Regions from separate parts of the Nonomuraea sp. NPDC001684 genome, predicted to be linked through region 2. Evidence: riboswitches for the same ligand, from Rfam matches in the RefSeq annotation. Region 2 holds a riboswitch; the other holds the start of a gene.

Region 1 (3,979 bases), on a different contig from region 2:
GGATCCGCGGCAGGCAGAACATGTCGAGCTCGGTGGTGACCCCATACCGCAGGGCCTGGGCCAGGCTGCCGTCGAACACGTGGGTGTGCGCGTCGATCAGGCCGGGCAGCAGCGTCCTGCCCGTGCCGTCCACCTCGGCGTCGGCCAGGTGGCCCGCGTCGCTGCCGACAGCGGCGATCAGGCCGTCCTCGATCACCACGTCGGCCGTCGCGATGGTCTGCTCGCCGTCGAACACCCTGACGTCGCGGATCAATGTGCGCATCGAAGCTCTCCCTTGTGAGTCGTGACGCCACCACAGAGGGGCAACCGGCCGGGAACTGTGACATGAGTGGCATAGATCACGCTTGATGTCTTCATGTCACAATCGCCACGCGTCGGGACTCTTCGGTTGCGACAGACGAGGAGGCACGCCATGACACCGACCCCGCGGCACCCCGCCGACCCCGCGGCACCCCGCCGACCCCGCGGCACCCCGCCGACGCCGCCACCGAGCAGTTCCTCGGCTACCGGGAACTGCTGTTCTCCGTGGTCTACAACATGCTCGGCAGCGTCGCCGACACCGAGGACGTGCTGCAGGAGGCATGGCTGGCCTGGTCCGCCCGGCACCGCAGGCCGGACGCCGGAGCGGTGGAGAACGTCCGGGCCTACCTGGTGCGGATCGCGGTGAACCAGGCGCTCGCCCGGCGGGCGGACCTGAGCCGCCGCCAGGAGACCTACGTCGGCCCCTGGCTGCCGGAACCGCTGGTCACGGCCCCGGACGCCGAGGTGACCGAGCGGTTCGCCGCGGCCGCCCTCGGCGGCGACCTGCGGGCCCTGCTGGAGGTGCTGGCGCCGGAGGTGACCTTGTGGACCGACGGCGGCGGCAAGGGACCGGCCACCAGCCTGCACCCGGTCCACGGCCGGGACCAGGTGGCGGCGCTGTTCATGTCCGTCGCCGCGACGCTGACCCCGGGCGCGGTGGACCTGCGCTACCGGCGGGTGGCCGGCGACCCGTGCGCGCTCGTCTTCTCCGGTGACGGGCCGCTGGCCGTGGTCGTCGTCGATCTCACGCCCGAGGGCGACCGAATCGCCGCCGTCTACTCCGTCACCAACCCCGACAAGCTCACCGGCATCCGCTGAGCCGCCGGTCCGTGGCTAGTTCATCGAGATGTGCACGTGGTCGTAGTGGTTCTCGGTGATGCTGCCGCGGTCGGACATCGAGCGCCAGCCCGAGCCCTGGTTGATGCGCTGCTTCCAGATCACGTACTTGACGCCCAGCTTGGCCTTGTTCTTCAGCGCCCAGTCGGCCAGCCGGTCGCCGAGGGCGTTGTTGACGGCGCTCGGCATGGTGCCGCCCGTGCTCATCATGAAGTCGCAGGCCCGGCCGAGCGGGTGCTCGCCGCTGGAGCCGGACCGGAAGCAGCCCACCTCGTACGGCAGCGAGAAGTTCTTCTGCACCTGCGCGCGCATCAGCCGGGTGCGCGGCGTGATGTTGTCCGAGCCGCCCGGCAGCTCGGGCGCCCAGCTCCCGTCGGACTTCTTGCCCGGCCCGAACGGCACCAGGTCCTGGAGCTTCTTCTTGATGTCGTCGATGACGTCCTGGGCGTCGTCGCGCTGCTCGGCCACCTCCGCCGTGCCCGCCTTCAGCTCCGTCGCGAGCGCGGCGGCGGCCGTGGCGGCCTTCTTCTGGTCGTCGCGGGCCTTGGCCACGCTGTCCACGACCGCCTGCTGCTCGGCGGTGAGCTGTTCGAGCACGGCCGCGCCGCCGCCGTCCGGGGTCATCATGAACGCCGGCAGGGAGGTGTCGCCGTTCTGGTAGCGCAGCCGGGCGATCTCGGCGACCCGCTGCTCGGCCGTGGCCAGCGCCTGCTCGGCGGCGGTGAGCCGCTGCTGGGCCGCGGTGGCGGCCTGCTGGGCCTTGGCCAGCTCGACCCGCTTGAGGTTGTACGTCTCGATGAGCTTGTCGACCTTGCGGTTGAGCTCCTTGAGCTGGGCCCGCAGCTGCGCCTCGGACGGCTTGGGCGCGGCCGCCACGGCGGCTGCCCCGGAGACCGAGGCGGCGGCCGGATGCACGAGCAGGGCGGTGGCGGTGATGAGACCGACGGCAAGACTCGCGGGGGACGAAGCCGCCACGTGGTTGTTCCTCTCCCTCTGCCGGCCGGGTTAGCTGACGGGTTCGGGCACGGGAGCAGTCCCTACCACTGGCGCGGATTCACCCCGGATGCGATGGGTCCCCGGCTCCCGGGCAACACGCCCGGGATTAGGCGTACAACGACCGTTATGGCCGATGTCTAACGGGATATTAGTGGTAGATCACGAGTCATGCGACTTTAATGAGAAACCAATTAGTGATCAATTCGTGATCGCAACATGCGTGCCGCCTCCTCCGGCAGCACGTCGTTGACGAAGGCCCCCATGGCCGACTCCGAGCCCGCCAGGTACTTCAGCTTCCCGGGCGCCCGCCTGATGCTGAACAGCTCCAGGTGCAGGTAGGCCAGCTCGCGGCCGTACCGCACCGGCGCCTGGTGCCAGGCCGAGATGTACGGCATCGCGACCCCGAACAGCGCGTCGAGCGCCCGCAGCACCGAGGTGTACAGCGGCGCGAACGTGGCCCGCTCCTCCTCCGACAGCGCCGCCAGGTCGGGCACCTGCCGGTGCGGATACACGTGCACCTCGAACGGCCAGCGCGCGGCGGCCGGCACGAACGCCGTCCAGAGCTCGTTGGCGGCCACCACCCGCGTGCCGGCGGCCTGCTCGGCGGCCAGCACGTCGGCGAACAGGTTGCCGCCCGTGTGCCGCGAGGCGGCCCCCAGCTGGAGCTTGGTGCGCGGGGTCACGTAGGGATAGGCGTAGATCTGCCCGTGCGGGTGGGGGAGCGTGATGCCGATCTCCTCGCCCCGGTTCTCGAAGCAGAACACCTGCTCGACGCCCTCGATGCCGGACAGCTCGGCGGTGCGGTCGGCCCACGCCTCCATGACCAGCCTGACCTGGGCGTTGGAGAGCCTGGAGAAGGAGGAGGAGTGGTCGGAGGTGAAGCACACCACCTCACAACGCCCGACACCCGGCCGCACCTCACTCAGGCCGCCGACATCCCCGTAAGTCCCAAAATTCCCGGAGAAAGAGGGGAAGCGGTTCTCGAACACCACCACGTCATAGTCATGGGCCGGGATCTCCGACGCCCGCGTGGCGGACGACGGGCACAACGGGCACTCGTCGGCCGGCGGCAGGAACGTCCGCGTCTGCCGGTGGCCGGCGATCGCGATCCACTCCTCGGTCAGCGGGTCGTAGCGCAGCTCGGAGGCCACCGGCCGCGGATCGAGCGGCCGCCGGTCGATCGCGCTCCGGTCGGCGTCGTCGCGCCGGTCGAAGTAGATCAGCTCTCGGCCGTCTGCCAGGTGGGTGATGGTGCGCTTCAAGGCGTGCCCTCCGCGATGATCAGTTCTCCGGCCCGTTCGGCCAGCTCGGTGCGTGCTTCCTCGGGCAGCCCCGCGTCGCTGATGACCACGTCGGCCTCGGTCAGCTCGGCGATCGTGCTGATGCCGACCGTGTTCCACTTGGTGTGGTCGGCGGGGACCACCAGGCGGTGCGCCGCGGCCACCAGCTCCCTGTCGGTCTCGGACTCCAGCAGGTTGGGCGTGGTGAACCCGGCGCGCAGGCTCATGCCGTGCACCCCGAGGAAGAGCGTGTCCACGTGCAGGCGGCGGATGGCCGCCACCGCCACGGGGCCGACGAGCGCGTCGGAGGGCGTGCGCACGCCGCCGGTCAGCACGACCGTGCGGTCGGCGCGCGGGTTGCGGTGGAAGACCTCGGCGACGGGGATCGAGTTGGTGATCACGGTCAGCTCGGGCACCGCGACGAGGTGGTGGGCCAGTGCCCACGTGGTGGTGCCGGCGGAGAGGGCCACGGCGGTTCCCGGCCGTACGAGGGTGGCCGCGTGCCGCGCGATGGCCTCCTTCTCCTGCTGCTGGCGGGCGGACTTGGCGGTGAAGCCGGGCTCCTC
Region 2 (3,979 bases):
CTTGCCGACGATCATGAATTTCATCCTGCCGTCCCTTCCCTCCGCGGCCCCCGGGCGGAGCCGGCCTCGCCGAAGCGTCGAACGGGCGCCGGCCGGATCGACACGCGGGCGCGGACCGTCCGCTTCCAGGGCACCGTACCGGTCGTGCGGCCGGGTGGCCGATGTGCCATCCTCGCCCCATGCCCCAACCCGCACCAGACGCCTCCGTGCCCAACCGGGCCCTGTGGGACGAGCGCGCCCGCGTCCACGGCTCCACCTCGGCCGACCGGTTCTACGACGTCGACGCCTTCCTCGCCGGCCGGCAGACCCTCTACCCGCTCGAACGCCGCCTGGCCGGCGACGTCGCCGGCCGGGACCTGCTCCACCTGCAGTGCCACTTCGGCCTGGACACGCTGAGCTGGGCGCGTCTCGGAGCGCGGGTGACCGGCGTCGACTTCTCCCCGGTGGCGGTCGCCCGCGCCCGCGACCTGGCGGCCAGGGCCGGGCTGGCGGCCACGTTCGTGGAGGCCGACACGCAGCGGCTGCCGGCGGAGCTGGCCGGCGGCTTCGACGTGGCGGTGGCCACGTACGGCGTGTTGTGCTGGATCGGCGACCTGGACGCCTGGATGCGCGGCGCGGCCATGGCGCTGCGGCCGGGCGGGCGGCTGGTGCTGGTCGACCTGCATCCGGCCTACCAGACGGTGGCCTCGCTCGACCCGCTGGTGGCCGACTGGCCCTACGGCGGCGGCCAGGCCCACCGGGAGACGGTGACCGGCACGTACGCCGACGCCGCGGTGGTGACCGAAACGCACGAGGCGGTGGAGTACCCGTACTCGGTGGGCGAGATCGTCACGGCGGCGGCGCGGGCCGGGTTCACGGTGGCCGAGCTGGGCGAGCACGTCGAGACCGACCTCGACCCGCGCGGCCTGCTGCCCGAGGGCGCGGACGGCCGGTACCGGTTCCCGTTCGGGGACTCGCACCTGCCGATCCTCTACTCGCTGGCGGCGGTCCGGCCCTGAGACGCGGCGAGCGCGCGTCCCTCGTGCGGGGCGCGCGCTCGGAGCGGGCGGAGGTCAGCTCGCGTACTGCGGGTATCCGTAGCCGACGACCTGCGACTTCGGACGGACGCGCTCCTCGACCTTGCCGTTGCCGGTGTTGCCCTCGATCGTGGAGATCGTGCCGTCGCCGTTGTCCTTGACGACGAAGCCGACGTGCTGGATGGCGTCCAGGCTCTTGCTGCCGCCCCAGGAGAAGAAGACCACCGCGCCGGGCCTGGCCTCGGCTCCCCAGCGGTCGTTGGCGGCGAACCACTTGGCGTGGGCCACGGTCCAGGCGTCCCAGCCGACCTGCGGGCGGGCGCCGGTCTGCTCGCCGACCCAGGAGACGAAGATCGAGCACCAGGGGGCGTTCAGGTACATGGCGCGGGTGCCGCCGTCGCGGGCGATGGTCTCGGCGGCGCGCTTGGAGTCGGCGTACCACTTCTGGAACTTGGTGCCGCCGCCGTAGGCGTTCTCGGAGGTGCCGACCTGGGCCTTGGCCAACGCCAGGACCTGCTGGGCGGTGACGTTGACCTGGGTCTCCTCCGCCTTGCGGGTCTGGGCGGCGGCCTGCGGCGCGACGGCCGAGTGCCCGGCCGCGGCGGCCGGGCCGGCGCTGTCGGCGGCGGCGGCGGTGGCGTGGGCGCCGATGGCGGAGGCGAGGATGGCCGCGCCGAGCGCGGCGTGGACGTAGGTGATCTTCGGGGCACGGATGGGACGGTGCGTGGCCATCGAGGGCATTGACTCCTTGCTTCCATGCCGCTTACCGGGTTAGCTGACGGGTTCGGACGTGGAAGCTGCCCTACGGCACCAAAGTGCCGATTCACCCCAAAGGACGTGGGTCCCCGGTTCCGCCCGGAGGCGGATTCAGCGGTCACAGGACGATCCTGTGAAATGTCTTGCGATGGTTGGACAAAGCCGGACAAACCGGACGTCTGCCGCGAGATGCCCCACAAGGTAATACATCGGGCAAGAGCTAGGCAAGTGGCTAAAGGTCCAGCTAGGAGAGTTGGGCCCGTGCTTCGGCCAGAAGCCCCATCATGGCAAGGGATTCGTCAAGCGGCATGATCGCGCTCTCCGTGCGGCCCTCGCTCGTGGCCGCGCGCACCTCGCGCAGCTCGCCCGCGTAACCGTTGTCGGCCGGGTCGAGCACCAGCTCCTCCGTCTCCATCGACGGCCCCGACAGCAACACCCGCCGCGGCGCCCAGAACGGCGCCAGGATGTCGGCCCGCATCGACGTGCCCACCACGCTCGCGTCGTTGGCGTGATGTGCCAGCAGCGACACGTCCACCAGGGCCCGCCGCCCGTCGGGGTACAGCAGCAGCCCGCCGGCCTCGGCGTCGACGCCGCTGGGCGCCAGCGAGCCGGCCATGCGCAGCTCCGCGGGCATGCCGAGCAGCAGCTGGGCCAGCCCGAACGGGTAGATCCCCAGGTCGAGCAGGGCCCCGCCGCCCAGCTCCGGCGCCCACAGCCGATGGGCGGGGTCGTAGGGCAGCGCGAAGCCGAACGAGGCCCGCACCGACCGGATCTCGCCGAAGCGCGGATCGGCCGCCACCCGCTGGATGAGCGGGTTGAAGCGCATCCACATGGCCTCCATGAGGAAGACCCCGGCCGCGCGGGCCAGCGCCACCATGCGCTCGGCGTCGGCCACGTCGGCCGCCAGCGGCTTCTCGCACAGCACCGACTTGCCCGCCGCGATGGCCGCCTCGGCCACCTCCAGGTGCTGGGCGTGCGGCGTGGCGACGTAGATCGCGTCTACGGCCGGATCGGCGCACAGGGCCTCGTAGGAGCCGTAGGCCGACTCCGCGCCCAGCTCGTCGGCCAGCGCCCGCGCCCTGAGCGGGCTCCGCGAGCCGACGGCGGCCACCCGCATGCCGGGCTCGGCCACGATGGCCGCCCCCACGGTACGCGCGATGCCGCCGGTCGCCGCTATTCCCCAGGTGAAATCTCGCACGACCGAGATCGTAGAGCGCTCAGGTCAGGTTGAACGAGTCGGGGTCGGGCCCGATCCGCCGCCCCGCGTTCATCGCGCCGATGGCCGCCATGTCCTCGGCGTCGAGGATGAAGTCGAACACGTCGATGTTCTCCTCGATCCGCGACGGCGTGACCGACTTGGGGATCACCACGTTGCCGAGCTGCAGGTGCCAGCGGAGCACGATCTGGGCGGGCGTCTTGCCGTACTTCTCCGACAGCACGCGCAGCGCCGGGTCGGCCAGCAGCCCCTTGCCCTGCCCGAGCGGGCTCCACGCCTCGGTCAGGATGCCGTTGGCCTCGTGGAAGGCCCGCATCTCGCGCTGCTGGAAGTACGGGTGGAGCTCGATCTGGTTGATCGACGGCGTGATGTCGGTCTCCTCCATCAGCCGGGTCAGGGTGGCGATCGTGAAGTTGGAGACCCCGATGGCCTTGGCCCGGCCGTCCCGGTAGATCTTCTCCAGTCCCCGCCAGGCCTGCACGTACCTGTCCTGCTCCGGGACCGGCCAGTGGATCAGGAAAAGATCTACGTAGTCGAGGCCCAGGCGGGCCAGGCTCTCGTCGAAGGCCTGCTCGGCGCGCCCGTGGTCGCCGTTCCACAGCTTGGTGGTGACGAACACCTTCTCCCGTGGCACCCCGGCGGCGCGCACGGCCCGGCCGACGCCCTCCTCGTTCTCGTAGGCGGCGGCGGTGTCGACGTGCCGGTATCCGGCGCGCAGCGCGGCCGTCACCGCGTGCTCGGCGTCGTCGGCAGAGACCTGCCAGACGCCGAAGCCGAGCTGTGGTATCTGCACACCGTCGGTGTTGAGCATCAGCGAGTTCATACCCTCCATTGTTCACGTGTCGTTTCTTGCGGCTTAAGCAGGCCGGGCTACCTTGAGGCGGGTCGTGCAAGGCCATCCACCGGCTGGGGGAAACAGAGTGGTCAGACAGGCGTCGGCCTGGGTGGAGTCTCCGCTCCAGATGCTGTGCGCCGTCGAGGCCCACCATGC

The links. A riboswitch is a leader RNA that binds a small molecule or an ion and turns the genes downstream of it on or off. The one in region 2 is predicted to bind cyclic di-AMP.
Region 1: linked by a shared signal. The riboswitch ahead of ACWCSD_RS21760 (coiled-coil domain-containing protein) and the one ahead of ACWCSD_RS25225 (CHAP domain-containing protein) in region 2 are both predicted to bind cyclic di-AMP.

Annotation. Positions count from the first base shown of each region.
Region 1 covers NZ_JBSFGJ010000116.1:7,561-11,539, reverse strand. The annotation lists gene ACWCSD_RS21770 (amidohydrolase family protein) at 1-262, opposite strand, end outside; gene ACWCSD_RS21765 (sigma factor) at 514-1,119, shown strand; gene ACWCSD_RS21760 (coiled-coil domain-containing protein) at 1,135-2,112, opposite strand; cyclic di-AMP (ydaO/yuaA leader) riboswitch at 2,118-2,256, opposite strand; gene galT (galactose-1-phosphate uridylyltransferase) at 2,325-3,395, opposite strand; gene ACWCSD_RS21750 (DeoR/GlpR family DNA-binding transcription regulator) at 3,392-3,979, opposite strand, start outside.
Region 2 covers NZ_JBSFGJ010000152.1:211-4,189, forward strand. The annotation lists partial or broken gene ACWCSD_RS25215 (YciI family protein) at 1-24, opposite strand, end outside; gene ACWCSD_RS25220 (class I SAM-dependent methyltransferase) at 180-998, shown strand; gene ACWCSD_RS25225 (CHAP domain-containing protein) at 1,053-1,748, opposite strand; cyclic di-AMP (ydaO/yuaA leader) riboswitch at 1,762-1,899, opposite strand; gene ACWCSD_RS25230 (Gfo/Idh/MocA family protein) at 2,017-2,970, opposite strand; gene ACWCSD_RS25235 (aldo/keto reductase) at 2,990-3,811, opposite strand; gene ACWCSD_RS25240 (hypothetical protein) at 3,909-3,979, shown strand, end outside.